2 regions of the Glaciimonas sp. OK215 genome follow, and region 1 is predicted to be linked to the other one. Evidence: predicted binding sites of a transcription regulator. Region 1 holds the regulator's gene; the other holds the start of a gene.
The links. Region 1 encodes FNR, which switches genes on or off when oxygen is low (the NO sensors DNR and NnrR bind a similar motif). Its sites were predicted from a motif close to TTGATNNNNATCAA; they were not measured.
Positions count from the first base shown of each region.

Region 2: the regulator FNR is predicted to act here: its motif matches at 2,525-2,538, upstream of AC3CHX_RS19440 (isocitrate lyase).

Region 1 is NZ_CM173544.1:2,602,213-2,615,897, forward strand. Features, by position in the region: gene AC3CHX_RS11735 (3'-5' exonuclease) at 1-598, opposite strand, end outside; gene AC3CHX_RS11740 (NAD(P)-dependent alcohol dehydrogenase) at 642-1,697, opposite strand; gene AC3CHX_RS11745 (universal stress protein) at 1,832-2,683, opposite strand; gene AC3CHX_RS11750 (universal stress protein) at 2,745-3,188, opposite strand; gene fnr (fumarate/nitrate reduction transcriptional regulator Fnr) at 3,382-4,146, shown strand; gene AC3CHX_RS11760 (hypothetical protein) at 4,157-4,381, opposite strand; gene AC3CHX_RS11765 (FixH family protein) at 4,410-4,949, opposite strand; gene ccoG (cytochrome c oxidase accessory protein CcoG) at 4,967-6,367, opposite strand; gene ccoP (cytochrome-c oxidase, cbb3-type subunit III) at 6,400-7,356, opposite strand; gene AC3CHX_RS11780 (cbb3-type cytochrome oxidase subunit 3) at 7,349-7,540, opposite strand; gene ccoO (cytochrome-c oxidase, cbb3-type subunit II) at 7,543-8,157, opposite strand; gene ccoN (cytochrome-c oxidase, cbb3-type subunit I) at 8,173-9,600, opposite strand; gene ccoS (cbb3-type cytochrome oxidase assembly protein CcoS) at 9,694-9,867, opposite strand; gene AC3CHX_RS11800 (heavy metal translocating P-type ATPase) at 9,879-12,476, opposite strand; gene AC3CHX_RS11805 (sulfite exporter TauE/SafE family protein) at 12,440-13,213, opposite strand; gene hemN (oxygen-independent coproporphyrinogen III oxidase) at 13,226-13,685, opposite strand, start outside.
Region 2 is NZ_CM173544.1:4,215,845-4,221,890, reverse strand. Features, by position in the region: gene AC3CHX_RS19455 (Rrf2 family transcriptional regulator) at 8-481, shown strand; gene AC3CHX_RS19450 (amino acid aminotransferase) at 514-1,719, shown strand; gene AC3CHX_RS19445 (hypothetical protein) at 1,796-2,200, opposite strand; gene AC3CHX_RS19440 (isocitrate lyase) at 2,699-4,279, shown strand; gene AC3CHX_RS19435 (DUF262 domain-containing protein) at 5,015-5,911, shown strand; gene AC3CHX_RS19430 (hypothetical protein) at 5,847-6,046, shown strand, end outside.

The DNA.
Region 1 (13,685 bases):
CGGGGACTTTGGCGGCGCTCAGCTGATTCAGCGATACCAGCAAATCCGGGTGGATAGATGGCACGCGGTAGGTATGCGCCAGGCTACGGGCGACGTGTAACAGTAAGTTCGCCGATACTTCGGCATCCGCTTCCGCTCTATGCGCCGTGCCGTGAAATGGTATCCGCAATGCGGTGGCCAGCGATCCAAGCTTGTAGCTCGGCATGCCCGGGAACACACGACGCGATAATTTCAACGAGCAAATCAGTGCGCTATAGCGCGGCTGCACATCCAGACGCGCACTTTCCGCCAATAAAAACTTGGCGTCAAAACTGGCGTTGTGGGCGGCCAACGCGTCGCCGCCGATAAATCGCAGCAATTCCGGGACAACCTCAGCGACTGGCGGCGCGCTATCGACCATCGCTTGCGAAATACCGGTCAGATGGGTAATGAAAGAAGGTATCCGCACCCCGCAATTCACCAGCGAAACGAAGCGCTCGACGATTTCGCCTTCAACGATCCTGAGGGCTGCGACTTCCGTGATGCGATCACCCATTGCAGGACTCAGCCCGGTGGTCTCGAAATCCAGCATGACTATCGGTTTTTGAAATACGCCCATGGATCCTCGAAATGCATTTTTTTGATGGGCGCATATTACAGCATCACGGTGTAATCGCGACCTTCAACACGCCATCGCGCTGGTTGGCAAATAATTCATATGCCTGTTCGATCTGATCCAGTTTAAAGCGATGCGTGACCATTGCCTGCAAATCCGCCCGGCCCGACGCCACCACATTCAGCAGCCGGCGCATGCGTTCTTTCCCGCCGGGGCACAGGGTGGTGACGATCTTGTGATCGCCCAGACCAGCGGCAAAGGCATCCAGCGGCAAGGAAATCTTGCCGGAATACACGCCAAGGCTGGAGAGCGTGCCACCTGGCTTGAGAGCGCGCAGACAACTTTCAAACGTCTGTTGCGTACCCAACGCTTCGATTGCAACATCGACGCCGCGCCCGTTGGTCAGACGCATGATCTCGGTCAGCGGATCGGTCTTCGTATAGTCGATCGTGACATCGGCACCCAGCTTTTTCGCCACTTCAAGGCGCGCACTCACGCCGTCAACCGCGATGATCAGGCTTGCGCCTTTTAATTTTGCCCCCGCTGTTGCACACAAACCGATCGGCCCCTGTGCAAAAATCACGACCGTGTCACCGATCTTTATCTCCCCGCTTTCCGCCCCGCCGAAACCGGTACTCATGATGTCAGGGCACATCAACACCTGCTCATCCGTGAGTCCGTCCGGAATCGGTTCGAGATTCGACATCGCGTGCGGCACCAGCAGGTATTCCGCCTGAGAGCCGTCTATCGTGTTGCCGAAGCGCCAGCCGCCGGCCGCCTTGCCGCCGCATTGGGACTGATGACCGTCGAGACAAGGATGGCATTGTCCGCACGGGGTAATCGCACCGACGATCACCCGTTGTCCGACCGAATATCCACTCACGCCCGCGCCCAATTCTTCGATCACTCCCACCGGCTCATGACCGATAGTGCGCCCCGCCTCAACCGGATATTCCCCCTTGAGGATATGCACATCGGTGCCGCAGATCGTGGTGGTGGTTATTTTGATTACCGCCTCGCCGGGACCGGCAACCGGTACGGGCTTTTCCTCGAGCGCGATCTTGCCCGGACGGAGGAACACTGCTGCTTTCATGGTACGCATCGCAATTCTCCTGAAAACCTGCATGATGATGTCTGTGCGCACTGCCTCTGTTGCCGCGCCGACACGGGCGATGCCGATCCGCACGGGATTGCCAACTGCAGTATCGACACCTCATTGACGTGGCCGCCACGGCCTTAATGCGACATCAACACCGCTACGGCGGCCTCTTCCAGCACCACACGGGTGGCGCCGCCGAGCAACATCCCCCGCCAGCGCTGATGCGCAACGCAGCCCATCACGATCACGTCGGCAGACAGGTCGGCCGCGAGCGCCAGCAGCGTGTGCCCGGCATCGTCTGCGACCGTGCGCCGAACCAGTTCAACCGTGATGTGGTGGCGAGCCAGATAAGCGGCCATCTCGGCGCCCGACTCTTCACATTGCGGATCCGGACCAGAGGCAGGATTGACGATGGCGAGTTGAACCTGGTTCGCCTGTTTTAGCAATGGCATGGCACTCCTGACTGCGCGCGAAGCCGCCATGCTCCCATTCCATGCAATCAGCACCCGCCCGCCAATGCAGGAGACCGGCCCGGCAGAAGGGACAATCAAGACCGGGCATTCGGCGTTAAGTGTCACGTATTCCGGAAAATCGACCTTCGCAGTCAGGGATTGATCGTCGGTGTCGCTCTGGCCGAGAACGATCAGATCGACATACAGGCCCAGCATGCTGATGGCAGCCGCGGCCTCGTCATCGATCAGCCGCTTTTCATAAGAAGTCACGCCGATTGCGCGCACCAGCGTGTCAAATTTCTCGAGCGCGGCGTGCGCACGCTGCCGCAGCGTGTCCAGATAGTCGGCTTTATAGGACGCCAGATTGCTGCCGTCCCGGCCGGAAAGTAGCGGCCGGTGCAGTGATCGGGATAGCCCTGTGACAGCAACGCCGATGAGGTGGGCATTTTCATGTAACGCCATTTTTGCGGCGACTTCAATCCGCAAGTCAAGATGCGCCGACTTGTCGACATGCACCAGAATGATTTTGTAGGACATCTGAACGCTCCTGCTTTGGTCGAGCCTAATGATCGCGCTTGAATCGATGCATCACCAGCGGTCAGGCCGATGCCTTGTACACGATCACAGGAATGCGGGAATAAGCCAGGACCTTCTGTGTCTCGCTGCCCAACAGCAATTTACTCACGCCCTTTCTGCCATGCGACGCCATGAAAATCACATCGCAGTGGTGCTGCTCGGCGGTCTTGACGATTTCCTGAGCGCACCAGCCCTTTGGACAATAGACTTCGCACGCCACGTCGGCTTGCTTCGCCAGATCCGCGATTTTTTGCACATTTTCTTCCGCTTGCTGCTCGACCGCATCTGTCAGCAAACGCAGATCTTCAGCGCCGCCCATCGTCGAGACCGGGAAATAGGAATAGATTTCGGCAACCGACAAGCCGATGATCTTGCTGCCGTTGCTCTTGGCAAATTCGACTGCCGCCTGAACAGTCTTGTCCGACAGATCGGAGCCGTCGGTCGCCAACAATATGGTCTTGAACATGATGTCCTCAGGTGCGGGAAAAGAATCCGATGAGAAGATCCTATGCCTGTTCTCCTCAGGACTTTTTGACATGGATCAAATGGCACGCAATGCGTGGGCAGCGGCGTTGCGCTGCGTTTGTATGTATTCCGCATTTAGAGTACATTCGCCTTAGCCATCACTACAATGTTGAATAATCACAACAATTACCACTATGAGCCAGCCGCTTTCCTATACCGCGTCGCCAGCCTTGAATGTCGGTGCATTAAAGGCAAGTTGCGCCAATTGCAGCTTGCACCACTTATGCCTTCCCATGGGGCTGGACGATGCGGACATCAACCGGCTCGACCAGGTTGTCGGACGCCGCCGTCGCATCTTGCGAGACGAGGGCCTGTACCGAATGGATGACCCGTTCACAAATCTGTATGCCATCCGGTTTGGGCATTTCAAGACTTATCAGATCAATCCTAGCGGCGAGCAACAGGTCACCGGTTTCCAGATGGCTGGCGAATTGCTGGGCATGGATGCGATCAGCGGCGACCGGCACCAATGCGACGCGGTTGCGCTGGAGGATAGCGAGGTCTGTGAGATTCCGTTCTCGCGCCTGGAAGAGCTGTTCGGCCACATCCCGATGCTGCTGCGTCATTTTCACAGAATCATGAGCCAGGAAATCACGCGCGAGCAGAATGTGATGCTACTACTGGGAAATATGCGCGCGGAACAGCGCTTTGCGGCTTTTCTGGTGAATCTGTCATCGCGCTATGCGGCGCGCGGTTATTCGTCCACCAGTTTCCAGTTGCGGATGTCGCGCGAGGACATCGGCAATTATCTGGGACTGACCATCGAGAGCATTAGCCGGTTGCTGTCCCGGTTCAAGAAGCAGGGCTGGCTCAAAGTCGATAAGCGTGAGCTGCAACTGCTCGATCCGGCGATGTTAAGAGCGCTGGCGGCCGGCACGGAAAACTGCAGCCCGATGTAACGCTTCCACTTCAGAACGGCGGGCCGCGCTCGTCCGGCACGCTGAACAGGTAATGCGTCAGCATGCTCGCCAGCGAACAAAAACTCCAGAAGAAGAAAAAGCCGATCGTGTAGCCGGCTATCGGCGGCAGAGCATGTTGGCCGCCGAGACGTAACAAATCCGCCGGATCGAAGAGCGAAAAAAAACAGCCTTCTGCGACCATCGCCACCAGAAAAGACGGCCAAAGTATATTCATCACGTATCGCAACATGGTCTCCCCTCTTTCATTCGGCGGGCGGTAAATCGGCCTTGAGGGCGATCATCTGCTGCTGCGGCCAGTTCCAGGAGCCGCTCAAACGCCAGTCGCGCCGTTCCCCCTCAACCAAGATCTCCCAGCGGGCCCTTTCCAGCATCGGTAATCCGACGCTGAAATCGCCGTGCGGATTGGGTTGTGCTGCGAGCTGGAGGTCCTTTTCCGGCTGGGTCGGATGCGCCAGATGGAGCAGGATTTTCCTGGCAATGGGCGTACCGAAGCTCCGCAGCGTGCCGTTCAGCTTCCCGCTGGCAGCGTCGTAACGAGCATTCAACGACAATCCCATACCGGTCGCCACACGATCGCGCTGCAAATCCTGATTGATGGCCAGTCCCTGCTTGTAATAGTCGCCCACTACCAGCGCGTCCTGTCGCGAAAATGCCAGCCAGCCGGTATACGTGGCCGCCACGACGACCACGGCCGGGCCCAGCATCAGAAGCCATGGCCACGCCTGGGTGTACCAAGGCCGCGCAGTGTGTAGTCGATCGATTAACGGGGAAGCGGTATGCATGATTTTCTCCTTGGGACCTATTTCGGCACGAAAAATACGGCATTCTCTTGCACCTGCAGGCGCGCATCATCCAGCGCCTTCAGTTCGAACACGATTTTGTTTGAGCCGGGTTTGCCGTTGCTGTGATCGACCCGCACACGCACCGGCACCGCGCGCGAGCTGGCGCCCTCCAGTTCCACTTCATCCGGCGTGGCCAGCGCAATCGACTTGAGCCCCGAGACGGCAATCTTGTAACGGTGCGAGGTTTCCGCCGTGTTCATGATCTGCAGCCGGTACACGTTCTCGATCATGCCGTCTTCCACTTCCCGCCCCATTGCACCGCGGTCGCGAATGACATCGAGCTTGAGCGGGGTACGCATGATCAGCGTGCCAAAGAAGGCCGTTACGATCAGCAGCAGTATGCCGCTATAGATCATCACCCGCGGACGCAGCACGCGCTGCCGCATCTCTTGCAGCGACAGGTGCCCGCTGATCGCATGCTCGGTCGAATAGCGAATCAACCCTGGCGGTGCAGCGATCTTCGTCATGACCAGATTGCAGGCATCGACGCAAGCGGCGCAACCGATGCACTCATACTGCAAGCCTTGCCGGATATCGATGCCGGTGGGGCAAACCTGCACGCACATCGAGCAGTCGATGCAATCGCCCTGCGACCTGGCTGCGGCATCCTGTTTCTTCCCACGCGCGCCACGCGGCTCGCCGCGTTCCTGATCGTAGGTGATGATCAGCGTGTCCTTGTCGAACATCGAACTCTGGAAGCGCGCATACGGACACATGTATTTGCAGACCTGCTCGCGCATCCACCCCGCGTTGCCGTAGGTTGCCAACGCGTAGAACAGAATCCAGAACCATTCCCACGGCCCCAGCGCGACGTTGTGCGCCTCGCGCAACAAGGTTTGCAGCGGTGTGAAGTAGCCGACGAAGGTGCATCCGGTCCAGAGTGCAAGCGCTCCCCACAGCACATGCTTGGCGGTTTTCTTTGAGAGCCGTTCAACCGACCACGGCTGCTGGTCGAGCCGCATGCGTGCGCTGCGCGGCCCCTCGATCTTGCGCTCGATCCACATGAATACTTCTGTATACACCGTTTGCGGACAGGCGAATCCGCACCAGACCCGCCCAGCCAGGGCGGTCACCAGAAACAGGGCATACGCACAGATGATCAGCAGCACCGCAAGATAGATGAAATCCTGCGGCCACAAGACGACCCCGAAAATGTAAAACTTGCGCGCGCCCAGGTCGAACAGCACGGCCTGGCGGCCGTTCCAGTTCAGCCATGGCAAGCCATAGAACACCAGTTGCGTCAGCCACACGCATACCCAGCGCCAGATCGCATAGCGGCCCTTCGCCTCGCGCGGGTAAATCTGCGTGCGCGCGGCGTACATCTTGATGACAGACTCCTGAGGAGCGACGTTATGCATTGGAACTCACAATAAAGCCGGATGAGGGCGAATCATTTCTGGTCGAAATCCGATGTTTCATTCGATAGACTCCATACATAGGCTGCCAGCACATGGACTTTCGCCTCGCCCAGAAAGTCCTTGAATGCAGGCATCGTGTTATCGCGGCCTTTGCGGATGGTTTCCATGATGGTTTCCGCGCTACCGCCATATAACCATATCTTGTCGCTCAGATTCGGAGCGCCCATTGCCTGATTGCCGTGCCCATCCGCGCCGTGGCATCCGGCGCAGCTGCCGAATTTGGCTTTGCCAAATGCTGCCCTGATAGGATCGGAAGCCGGCGACTCCGACAAACTCAATACATAGTGCGCGACATTTTCGACATCCTTGTCCGAGCCGAGCGCCGCCGCCATGGACGGCATCTGGCCGTGGCGCCCGTACAGGATCGTGGTCTGGATCACGTTCGGGTCACCGCCATACAGCCAGTCCTTGTCAGTCAGGTTCGGGAAACCTTTGCCGCCGCGCGCATCCGAACCGTGGCATTGCGCGCAATAAGTCAGGAACAGACGCTCACCGATCGCATGCGCCTGCGGGTCGGCCGCCACTACCTTCAGATCCTGCTGCAAATACCTGGCGAACAGCGGGCCGTATTGGCTATCCGCCTTTTTCAACTCTTCCTGGTAGGCGCCGCTCGACTTCCAGCCCAGCTTGCCGGCGTAGGTGCCGAGCCCCGGGTACAGCACCAGATACCCTAGGGCGAACACGATGGTGATGTAAAACAGCCACATCCACCAGCGCGGCATCGGCGTGTTCAACTCGGTCAGATCGTCATCCCAGACATGGCCGGTCGTTTCGGTTTGAGCGCGTATTGCACCGGGAGCGCCTGATTCTGCCGGCAACCTGACCTTGTGGTGCGACTGCGACCACAGCAGTACGCCGCATCCGAAAATGCTGAGTAGCGTCAATACGGTGATATAGATGCTCCAGAAACCACTTGTGAAATCAGCCATGATGATCCTCCGTGCCCTGCGCTACGACAGCATCATCGTCATCGTCGAACGGTAACCGTGCGGCGGCATCGAAATCGCCGCTGCGCTTGATGCCATACGTCCACCAGAGAATGCCAAGAAATGTCGCCAGGCTGATCACCGTCATGACGATGCTGGCCTGGGTAAAGGTATTGTCGATTGCCATGATCAGTTCCTTGTCTTGATCAAAGTACCGAGTCCTTGCAGGAAGGCGATCAATGCATCCTGCTCGGTTTTGCCAGCCAGGGTACCTGGCGCCTGCCTGATTTCTTCTTCCGAATACGGCACACCCAGCCGCTTCAGCGCGCGCATTTTTGGCAGCACATCCTCCGCAACCAGTGGCGTGGCGGCGAGCCACGGATAGCCCGGCATATTCGATTCCGGCACCACATCGCGCGGGTTATTCAGGTGGGTGCGATGCCACTCGTCGCTATAGCGTCCGCCAACCCGGGCCAGATCCGGGCCAGTCCGCTTCGACCCCCACTGGAACGGGCGGTCATAGACAAATTCGCCTGCCACTGAATAATGTCCGTAGCGCTCGGTCTCGGCACGGAACGGACGAATCATTTGCGAATGACAGCCATAGCAGCCTTCGCGAATGTAAATGTCGCGTCCGACCAGCCGCAATGGAGAGTATGGCTTGAGCCCTGTGATCGGCTCGGTTGTCGATTTCTGAAAGAACAGCGGCACGATTTCAACCAGGCCGCCGACGCTCACGACCAGCAGCACCAGCGCAATCAGGAGCCAGGGATTCTTTTCGATCCACTCATGGGAAAATTTCATGGTTGACTCCTGGTATCAAGCGGGTGTGGGTAACAGCGAGGGAATACGTGCCTCGACTGCGACCCCGTCACGCATTGTCATGAACGTGTTGTAGGCCATCAGCAGCATGCCGGAGAGGTACAGCAAGCCGCCGCTGAAGCGGATCACGTAGTAGGGAAAGGTCGCCTTGACGCCTTCGACGAAGGTGTATGTCAGCGTCCCGTCCGGGTTGACTGCCCGCCACATCAAGCCCTGCATCACCCCGGCGATCCACATCGAGGTGATGTACAGCACGATACCGATCGTCGCCACCCAAAAATGGGTCTCGATCAAACTCGTACTCCACATCTCTTTTTTGCCCGACAAACGGGGAATCAGGTAATACATCGAGCCCATCGTGATGAAGCCGACCCAGCCCAGCGTGCCGGAATGAACATGGGCAATACCCCAGTCGGTGTAATGCGACAGCGAATTGACGGTCTTGATCGCCATCATCGGACCTTCAAAGGTCGCCATGCCGTAGAACGACAAGGACACGATCATGAATTTCAGTATCGGGTCGGAGCGCAGTTTGTGCCATGCGCCGGACAACGTCATCATGCCGTTGATCATGCCGCCCCAGGATGGCGCCAGCAGGATCAGCGAGAACACCATCCCGATCGATTGCGTCCAGTCCGGCAACGCCGTGTAGTGCAGATGATGCGGACCGGCCCACATGTAGGTAAAAATCAGCGCCCAGAAGTGGACGATCGACAAGCGATAGGAATATACCGGACGTTCCGCCTGCTTCGGAATGAAGTAATACACCATGCCGAGATAGCCCGCCGTCAGGATAAATCCGACCGCGTTGTGGCCATACCACCACTGGATCATCGCGTCCTGCACACCGGCATAGGCGGAATACGATTTCCACATCGATGCCGGCATGCTGGCGCCGTTGACGACGTGCAGCAAGGTAACCGCGATGATGTAGGCGCCGAAAAACCAGTTCGCCACATAGATATGCTTGACCTTGCGCTTGACCAGCGTACCGAAAAACACCACGGCATACGCCACCCACACAATGGCGATCAGGATCGTGATCGGCCATTCAAGTTCCGCATACTCTTTGCCGCGCGTGAAACCCATCGGCAGCGTGATCACCGCTGCGACCAGCACCAGTTGCCAACCCCAGAACGTGAAAGCGGCCAATTTATCCGAGAACAGCCGTACCTGGCAGGTGCGCTGCACGACGTAATACGAAGTCGCGAACAGGCCGCATACGCCGAATGCAAAAATGACGGCATTCGTATGCAAGGGCCGCAGGCGTCCGTAGGTCAGCCAGGGAATATCGAAATTGAGTGCCGGCCACGCCAGTTGTGCGGCAATGAAGACGCCAACCAGCATGCCGATCACACCCCAGACGATCGTTGCGATGGTGAACTGCTTGACGACCTTGTAGTTGTAGTTCAGTTCTGTGCCCACAGATAAGCTCCCGGAAAATGCAACGATGACGCTGGGAGAGTAAAAGGATGGCCGCTTAAATTCCTTGATATGAATCAAATTCGCCGGCATCAATCAATCTTCAGACGGAGTTTCCGTATTTTCGGCTTGATCGTCGTCCTGCAAAATGCGCCAGGCCGGGCCGACCATATCGTCAAATTGACCGCCGTCCGACATCTTGAAAAACACCCAGATCGCAAGGAATACGATGCCGATGCTAAGCGGAATGAGCAAGAATAATGCTTCCATATTGGACCGCTCTACCCTCTCTGCAGCGCTTTCGCGGAAGCGGGAAATACGGCTGGCGGCAGGCCGGCGTCTGCGTGCGCACGCGCGATGCGGCGCAAGCGCAATGCATTGACGACCACGACTGCGGAGCTGACAGACATGCCGATTCCGGAGAGCCATGGATTGAGCAATCCCAGCGCGGCGGCAGGTATCGCCAGCAGGTTATACAGCATGGCCCACGCCAGATTCTGGCGCATCACGGAAATCGTCTGCGACGCCGTTTCTTCCACCTCGCATAGAGAAGACAGGCGGCCGGACAGCAACACGCAGTCGGCATGCGTTTGCGCCAGGGCCGTCCCGCCGCCCATGGCAAACGACACATCCGCAGCGCGCAATACTGCCGCATCGTTGATGCCGTCACCGACCATCGCGACGATGGCGCCATCGCGTTGCAAGGCTTGCACGAACGCGAGCTTCTGATCGGGCAGATATTCACCTAGCGCAGTCCCAATCCCGAGTTCGTCGGCAACCCGCCGTGTGACGGCTTGCTGATCTCCGCTTAACAGGATGACGGTTTTTCCTCGCTCCTGGAAATTCCTGATGACCTGGCGTGCGTCGTTGCGCAAGCCGTCGGCCAGGTCGAAACGCGCAAGCCAGGCGGCGCTGGTGCCAAGATAGATGGAAGTCACATCCGGCGCTGCTGTCTGGGGAAGGGGGCAGTTGGCCAAGGTCTGGACGAATGCGGCGCAACCCAGGCGGTAAGGTACGCCATCTAATGTGCCTTCCAGTCCCTGGCCGACAACATGCTGCAGGTCGCAGACCGACCCGGCTGCAAACTTCCACAAATCGTTCTCATGCGCCACCACGATCGCTCCCCCCAGAGGATGCGCGCTGGACGCCTCCAGCGCCGCAGCGACATGCAGGCACCACGCCGGTAACGCTGCACCCAGCGCTTCTATGTGCAGCAGCAGCGGCTTGCCGACAGTCAGCGTGCCGGTCTTGTCAAAGATGATGTGCGTGGCGCGCTGCAGCGTCTCCAGGACATGCGGCTGCACGATCAGGATGCCGCTCCGCAGCAACCGGTCTGTCGCGGCCGCCAATGCGGTGGGGGTCGCCAGCGACAATGCACAGGGACAGGACACCACCAATACCGCAATGGCAATCGGCCATGCACGCGCCGGATCGATCCATTCCCACACGATGAAGACCGTCAGCGCGAACAGCAGCAGTAGCGTGACGAACCATGCCGCCACCTGGTCCGCCCACAGCGCCAGTTGCGGCTTGCCCTGCCCTGCCCGCTCGATCAATTTCATCAGCACCGACAAGGTACTGTCGCCCGCCGGCCGTGTGATGCGCAGCACGATCGGCTGGGTCGCATTCACTGCGCCGCCGGGCAGGTCGGCGCCAACCGTCTTGCGCTGCGCCTGGCTTTCTCCCGTCAGCAATGAAACGTCGACAGCGGTATCGCCTTCAAGAATGATGCCGTCGGCGGCAATCGCTTCTCCCGGCTTGACCAGGATGACGTCGCCCTCGCACAATTGGGCAGCCGCTATCAGCTCGGTATCGCGACGGGCGGGATAGCCCGGCATGCTCCACGCCGAGGCCGGCAATGCATGCTGCAAATTATCCAGCGCCGAAGCCGCCTTGCGCCGCGCGACGAGTTCCAGATAGCGACTGCATAACAACAAGAAAATAAACATCGTGATCGAGTCGAAATACACATCGCCATAGCCGCGCCAGGTAGCGGCCACGCTGGCGCCGAAAGCAGCCGCGATGCCGAGCGCAACCGGCACATCCATGCCCAGCATGCGATGCTTCAGATTAAGCCATGCCCCCCTGAAGAAGGGTTGCGCCGAATAAGCTACTGCAGGCAAGGTCAGCAACAGCCCCGCCCAGCGCATCAGGCTGGTCATATTGCCGTCCATCGTGCCATCGGTCGCCAGATACACCGGGAACGCATACATCATCACCTGCATCATCGACAATCCGGCAATGAACAGCTGGCGAAACAGTATTTTCCTGGCCCGGCCCAATTGCTCGCCATGCCTGAGCGGATCGAACGGATAGGCGGTATAGCCGATTTCGCGCAGCGATTTCAGTATGTCGCTCGGCTTGCACGCCTCTCGGGCCCAACCCACGTGGAGTCGTTCGGTGGAGACATTCACAGCGGCGCTTTGCACGCCTGGCAAGCGCGCCAGGCGCCGCTCGATCAGCCACACGCAAGCCGCGCAACGGATGCCCTCTATCGAAAACGTCGCCTCGCATGTTCCGGCATCGGCATCGCCGACAAATTGGCCCGCGATTTCTTGCCTGTCGTACAACTGGAGTTCCGGTGGAATCAGCGCCTCTTGCCCGGTCGTCGCGGAAAATCCGGTGCGGGTGTTGTAATAATCGCTGAAGCCGTAATCGACGATGCTTTGCGCCACTGCCTGGCATCCGGGGCAGCACATCGGACGCATGACGCGCTCAATCGGAACTTGCCAGCTGGCGTTGGCCGGGATCGGCAAGCCGCAATGAAAACAGACCGGCTCCGCTGCGCGTACTTTGCCCGGCTGAACCAGCTCAACAGCAGGGACCGCGCTCAGCACCGCATTCATGGTTGTACTCCCGCTGCGATCGGGCTCATGCATACCGCATCCAGCCAGTTCATCGGTAGACCGTGCGCGGCGCGCATCAGCCCCAGCAAGCCGAAGCCCAGTACGATCAAACCGCTTATCAGGCGTACCGGACGGCGCTGCATCCAGGTTCTGAGTTGCGCGCCGAGCATGCCCATCGCCAGTAAAGTCGGCAAAGTTCCCAGGCCGAATACCAACATCACGGTCGCCCCCGACAGCGCGGATCCGGTCAACATCGCTGTCAGCAGCACGCTGTACACCATGCCGCATGGCAGCCATCCCCACAGTCCGCCTACGGCCAGCATCTTCAGCGGGCTATCGAGCGGGAGCAGGTACTTCATCAAAGGCTGTACCCGCCGCCATAACATCTGACCGGCCGCTTCCAATTGCGCCAACCCGCGCCACACATCCATCAAGTACAACCCTAGCGCCACCAGCATCAGGTTCGCGAGCCAATAGCCGCCGATCTGGAAAACCGACACTCCCGACAACGCACGCGCGCCGCGCGCGATGCCGCCGACCATCGCACCGGCCAGCGCGTAGCTGCCAATCCGTCCAGCGTTGTAAGCGACTACCCGGACTGCGCCCGCCCCGGTTCTTGTCGCTTTTGCGGCGACAACCGCCACTGGAAACTTCCGTGCCGGCACCGACGCAACCGAGAATGCCCCTACAATCCCGCCGCACATGCCGACACAATGCACGCTGCCAAGCAGGCCGATCATGAAAATCGGCAACAGGCCCAGAGCAGTCATGTGCGCCCCACGTCAGATCGTCCTGGAATAGCGCAGCGGATCCGGTTTAGCGTACAGATACCGGTCGAACACCATGCAAATATTCCGAATCAGCAGCCGCCCCTTCAAGGTCACGGTTAACCATTCGGCATCGATTGTCAGCAAGCCGTCTTGCGCCAGCGTTTGCAACTTCTCAAGCTCCGCTGCGAAATATGCCGTGAACGTAATCGGATAGGCCTGCTCGATCGATGCGATCGACAATTCAAAATTACACATCAGCATCTGGATAATGGCGCGTCGCAACACGTCATCCATGTGCAGCTTGATGCCGCGCACAATCGGCAATTCATTATTGTCGATGTCATCGTAATACGCGGCGAGCGTCTTGACGTTCTGGCTGTAGGTGCCCGCGACGGCGCTGATTGCCGATACCCCGCACGACACCAGGTCCGAATCCGCATGGGTCGAATATCCCTGGAAGTTACGATGCAAA
Region 2 (6,046 bases), 1.6 Mb from region 1:
AACCCTGATGGATCATTACATCCTGTGCGACGGCGCACTGCACGATCGTTTCCTCGCCGCCACGGAAATTTTGGGCTGCCTGGTGTCACGAGCACCGCGGCCTGTCAGCATTGCGGAACTCGAAGGCGACACCTGCCGCCCCGCGGCTGCGTTACGGAAACTATGCAAGGACCTGCAGCGCGCGGCGCTGGTACAGCCGCATGAAAGCCGGCAGGATGCGTGGATGCTCGCTTGCGCGCCCGTTGCCGTCACGCTGGAAGATGTATTCCGGTGTGTTCTGGGGGAGCAATCCGCCAGCAGCAGGCCGAGCGTGCTCAAACGGGAATGCAGCCACTACGGCGCGGATCTGCTGGTGACGCAGGTGACCATGGCGATCAACCAGAACGTGTTCAAGCATTTGCGTCAGTTTTCCCTGGATCGGCTCAAGATCAACGCGATCGACAAACCGGAATGGCGAGTAGGTGCAAGAGGCGCACATTAATACGATTCATCACATTTCACAAAGGAAGCATCATGTTCGACCATGTTGACGCCTATCCCGGCGACCCAATTCTGACCCTGAACGAAAGTTTTCAGAGCGATCCCCGCCCCAATAAAATCAATCTCAGCATCGGCATCTATTTCGACGACGCGGGCAAGTTGCCCGTGATGGACGCGGTGCGCGAGGCCGAATCCGTCCTGCTGGCGAATGGCGGACCGCGCCCTTATCTGCCCATGGCAGGGGCCGCAGACTACCGCAAAGCGCTGCAGGAACTGGTATTCGGCGTTAGCTGCCTGGCGCTATTAGACAAGCGCATCGCGACGCTGCAAAGTATCGGCGGCTCCGGCGCATTGAAAGTGGGAAGCGATTTCCTCAGGCGCTACTTCCCGGATTCGCAGGTATGGATCAGCGATCCGAGTTGGGAGAACCACCGCGTGGTCTTCGAAGGCTCCGGTTTCAAAGTCAACACTTATCCATACTACGATGCACAGACCGGCGGCTTGCGCTTCGACGACATGCTGGCCGCGCTGTCGCAGCTGTCGCCACGCAGCGTGGTATTACTGCATGCCTGTTGCCACAACCCGACCGGTGTCGACCTGAGCCGGGCGCAATGGACTGCGCTCATTCCGGTGCTGCTGGAACGCGATCTGATCGCCTTTGTCGATATGGCTTATCAGGGCTTCGGCGACGGCATCGAGGAAGACGCATTTGCCGTTCGTGCGCTGACTGATGCTGGAGTGAGCTGCGTCGTCGCCAATTCCTTCTCCAAAAACTTTTCGCTGTACGGCGAGCGCTGCGGTGGCCTGAGCGTGGTGTGCGCCACCGCGGAGGAGGCTGCGCGCGTGCTCGGTCAACTGATGTGCACGGTGCGCGCCAACTACAGCAACCCGCCGACCCACGGTGCGCGCATCATCGCGAGCGTGTTGAATTCACCGCAGTTGCGCCAGTCCTGGGCCGACGAACTGGCCGGGATGCGCGAGCGTATTCAAACGATGCGAACGACGATCCATGCGGGCTTGCTGCCCAAAGTAGGGCAGCGCGACATCTCGCGTTTTCTGACCCAGCGCGGCATGTTCAGCTATACCGGCCTGAGTGCCGGGCAGGTCGATCGTTTGCGCGATCAATACGGGGTTTACCTGCTGCGCTCCGGACGCATGTGCGTTGCCGGCCTGAACGCAGACAACGTGAATGCGGTCGTTGACGCGGTTGCGCAAGTGATCGCCGCAACGCCGAACTGACATGCACCGTAATGACATCAACGCGAGTGACTTCTGTCTTGCTGCAATGGACTTGCAAAGGCATTTGTGGTTCGCCTCATCGCCTGAGTCCGATCGTCCACCGGTCATACAGGCGACGCATGGTCGCGTTGATATTGCAGGTCCTCGCATCAAGGTCCTTGAGCATCTGTTCGACCGGCTGTACCGCCGCGCTTCCATTTGCAGAGATTTCTCTTTCAACCTCGGAAGCACCTTTTGCTGCACATTTGCGCACCAACTCTGGCGTCATCTCCAGATGACATTGCATACCGAGATGCAGATCGCGGATAACGTAGGCCTGATTGGCGCAAAATTCGCTCGATAAAATCAGCTCTGCATTTTGAGGTAAGTCGAACGTTTCGCGGGCACCCGACCCGGGCACTTTAGCTCCTGCGCAAAAAGCGGTTTTCCAGCTAGTCAGATGATGGGCGAATATGCCTGTTTCGCGGCACCACGCCTGCAAGGCCTCCCCTGCGGCCCGCTGAATACAACGCCTATGGCTTACCGCTTACATCAATTGTGTCTATCGTCAGCCCAAAATTCCAGAGGCCAAAACGAGCCAAGGCGAGTCAAAATCTCAGTAATTCACAGTCAGACTTCGGTTACCGGAAATCTGTTTTAGCTTGATGACTTTTTTTTGCCGGAACTGTCATTTTTCCACGATGCGAAAAGTTAATTCCACATTGTGGGATGTGGATGCAAAGAAAATCTGAAAACTCATTCCATTTTTTTGAAAATGCATTTCACATAGCAAGATATTATATCTAAGTCATTGAAAATAAACATATTAATTTAAGTCATATGTCTTATATAAGACATGGCTGATATTAAAAAAACCGGCTATTATTCTTCCATGCAGTTTTTCTTCGGTTTCACCACCCTGTTTTTCGTACGCGAGTAAACAGATGTGCCGACACTCAAAACGTTTTTTCAATCTAGCTTTATTATTTAGGATATACACATGTCACAGTATCAAGACGACATCAAAGCCATTGCCGGCCTGAAAGACAAAGAAGGTAGTGCCTGGAACGCGATTAATCCTGAGTCCGCTGCACGTATGCGCGCCCAGAACAGATTCAAAACCGGTCTGGATATCGCCAGGTACACAGCCAAGATCATGCGCGATGACATGGCGAACTACGACGCCGACTCGTCCAGGTACACCCAGTCTTTGGGTTGCTGGCACGGTTTTATCGGTCAACAGAAGATGATTTCTATCAAGAAGCACTTCAATAGCACCGACCGTCGCTATCTGTACCTGTCCGGCTGGATGATTGCTGCGCTGCGCTCTGAGTTCGGCCCGTTGCCCGACCAGTCTATGCACGAGAAGACTGCTGTTGCCGACCTGATCAGAGAGCTTTACACTTTCTTGCGTCAAGCTGATGCACGCGAGTTGGGCGGCTTGTTCCGCCAATTAGACGGTGCAGAAGGCGCTGCCAAGCAAGCGATCCAGGACAAAATTGACAACCACATCACCCACGTAGTGCCAATCATTGCTGATATCGATGCCGGTTTCGGGAATGCTGAAGCGACCTACCTGATGGCTAAGCAGATGATTGAAGCGGGTGCATGCTGTATCCAGATCGAAAACCAGGTTTCTGATGAAAAGCAGTGCGGCCATCAAGACGGTAAAGTAACTGTTCCTCACGAAGACTTCCTCGCGAAGATCCGTGCTGTACGTTACGCGTTCCTTGAGCTGGGTATAGACGACGGTGTAATCGTTGCGCGTACCGACTCATTGGGTGCAGGCTTGACTAAGCAAATCGCGGTAACGCGTGAGCCAGGCGATTTGGGCGATCAATACAACTCCTTCCTGGACGTTGAAGAAGTTTCTACTGACTCCATGAGCAACGGTGATGTTGTCATCAAGCGCGACGGCAAGCTTCTTCGTCCTAAGCGTTTGCCCAGCAACTTGTTCCAGTTCCGCGCTGGTACTGGTGAAGAGCGCTGCGTATTGGATTGCATTACATCTCTGCAAAACGGTGCAGATTTACTTTGGATCGAAACCGAGAAGCCACACATTGCTCAGATCGGCGGTATGGTCAATGCGATTCGTAAAGTCATTCCAAATGCCAAGCTGGTTTACAACAACAGTCCGTCATTCAACTGGACACTGAACTTCCGTCAGCAAATTTTCGACACTATGAAAAGCGAAGGCAAAGACGTTTCTGCCTACGATCGCGCTGCACTGATGAGTGTTGAATACGACGCAACTGAATTGGCGATTGCCGCAGATGAAAAAATCCGCACTTTCCAAGCTGATTCAGCGCGTGAAGCCGGTATTTTCCATCACCTGATTACTCTGCCGACTTATCACACTGCTGCATTGTCTACTGACAACCTGGCAAAAGAGTACTTCGGTGACCAGGGTATGCTGGGTTATGTTGCTGGCGTTCAGCGCAAGGAAATCCGTCAGGGTATCGCTTGTGTTAAGCATCAGAACATGGCCGGTTCGGACATCGGCGATGATCACAAAGATTACTTCAGTGGCGAAGCTGCTCTGAAAGCATCAGGTAAAGACAACACGATGAACCAGTTCTAACAACTGAGTCTGGTGTGAAAAAAGCTCGCTACGGCGAGCTTTTTTGTGCGCATGGGCGCACGATTGAGGGCCCCATGTGCTCACACCTTTGCCACGACTGCATCCCGATACGGCAACTCTCCGACGAGGCCACCGTCGGAATTTTGAACTTCCTTCAGGTGTTCATGCAGGTACATACTTGGTGGCCCGGGGCGGAATCGAACCACCGACACAAGGATTTTCAAGACGAGTGTCTAGCTTGGCGGTGGTGCTGACGTTTCGGCGATCGCGGATCGCCTAGGGCTCACAGGGTCGGCATGGTTTGTTGCAGATAGATTCCAGGGGAAACCTGGGAGCCGCGTTTGTCTGCCGATCGACCGGCACATACGGGCTTTCGTCATCGACTGTTTCAGACAAAGAAGCAGCCAAATTTCCACAATGGACCGGCCAAAGACCGGCCGGTTTCCATGCATCAAAACCGGTGCTTCAGGGTCTTTTGCTTACGCGATTTTTTCATTGGGTCCCCATCAACACGGATGGTCCAGCGAAAAGACCAGCAAGCGACAATCGCAAACTTGAGACCTCGTTTATTCTCCAATCGGGAGCAGTCCCTGACACGAATTCCGGCGTGGTCTAATTGATAAATTGATCGATTTTTCCTGCCCTGCTGCAGTGATAATAAGCTACGATGCCTTGAATAAATTGACTTGTAGTCCTATTTCTTCAACTAATATTTCAATACCCACAAAGGACTCGATGAGCTATCGATCAGAATCTATCGCACTAGCGGTAAGCCGGATGAACCGACAGTATTTTCTTCCGGCGATTCAGCGGGAATTTGTTTGGAAGCCTGAGCAGATCGTCGAGTTGTTCGATTCTATTCTGCGAGGATATCCGATTAGTTCGTTTTTGTTCTGGGAGCTGAAACCTGAAAATCGCGACAAGTGGCAAGTCTATAAATTCTTGGAGAAAGCACGACACGGCGGCACGCACAACGAACTCGCCTGCACGGACGGGGTTGCTAATTTATCGATGGTACTTGACGGACAACAGCGTCTGACTTCCCTAATGATCGGGCTTAAGGGAACGTACACGATGAAGAAAAAGTACGGGCGCTGGGATAGTGCTGATACATGGAGCGCGCAGCGTCTGCACATCGACCTTTTGGCTGATCCCCGCCTCGACAATGAAGGCGCTGAAACCAACATCTACTACAAGTTCGCGTTCATGGAGGCAACCCCTCCGTCGGATTCGGAGCACTATTGGTTCCGCGTGGGACAAATCATGGATTTCGATCAACGCCAAACGCTTGACGACTTCTTGGAAAAAAAAGATGAAGAGTTGGACGCTCGTGGTTTATCGAAAAGCGAACGGCGAATTTTTGAGCGGAATTTGGGGCGTCTGTACCACGCCATCCATGTTGATGAGGTCATTGCTTACTATACGGAGACTGACCAAGACTATGACAGGGTGCTGGACATTTTCGTTCGAGCAAATGAGGGCGGGACGTCGCATCGATTTACTTGCCATCGACAAGAACGCCAATTTAGTGGTTATCGAACTGAAACGTACCGAGGACGGCGGGCATATGGAGCTACAAGCGATTCGTTATGCGGCTATGGTGTCTACGCTGACGTTCGATGCCGCAGTTGACGTATATCAGAGGTATTTACGTGCGATCGATAGCAACGATGACGCTCGTAGTCGTCTCCTTGAATTTTTGGAGTGGGAAAATGCGATCGAGGAGCAATTTGCGCAAGATGTGCGCATCGTTCTCGCGGGAGCGGA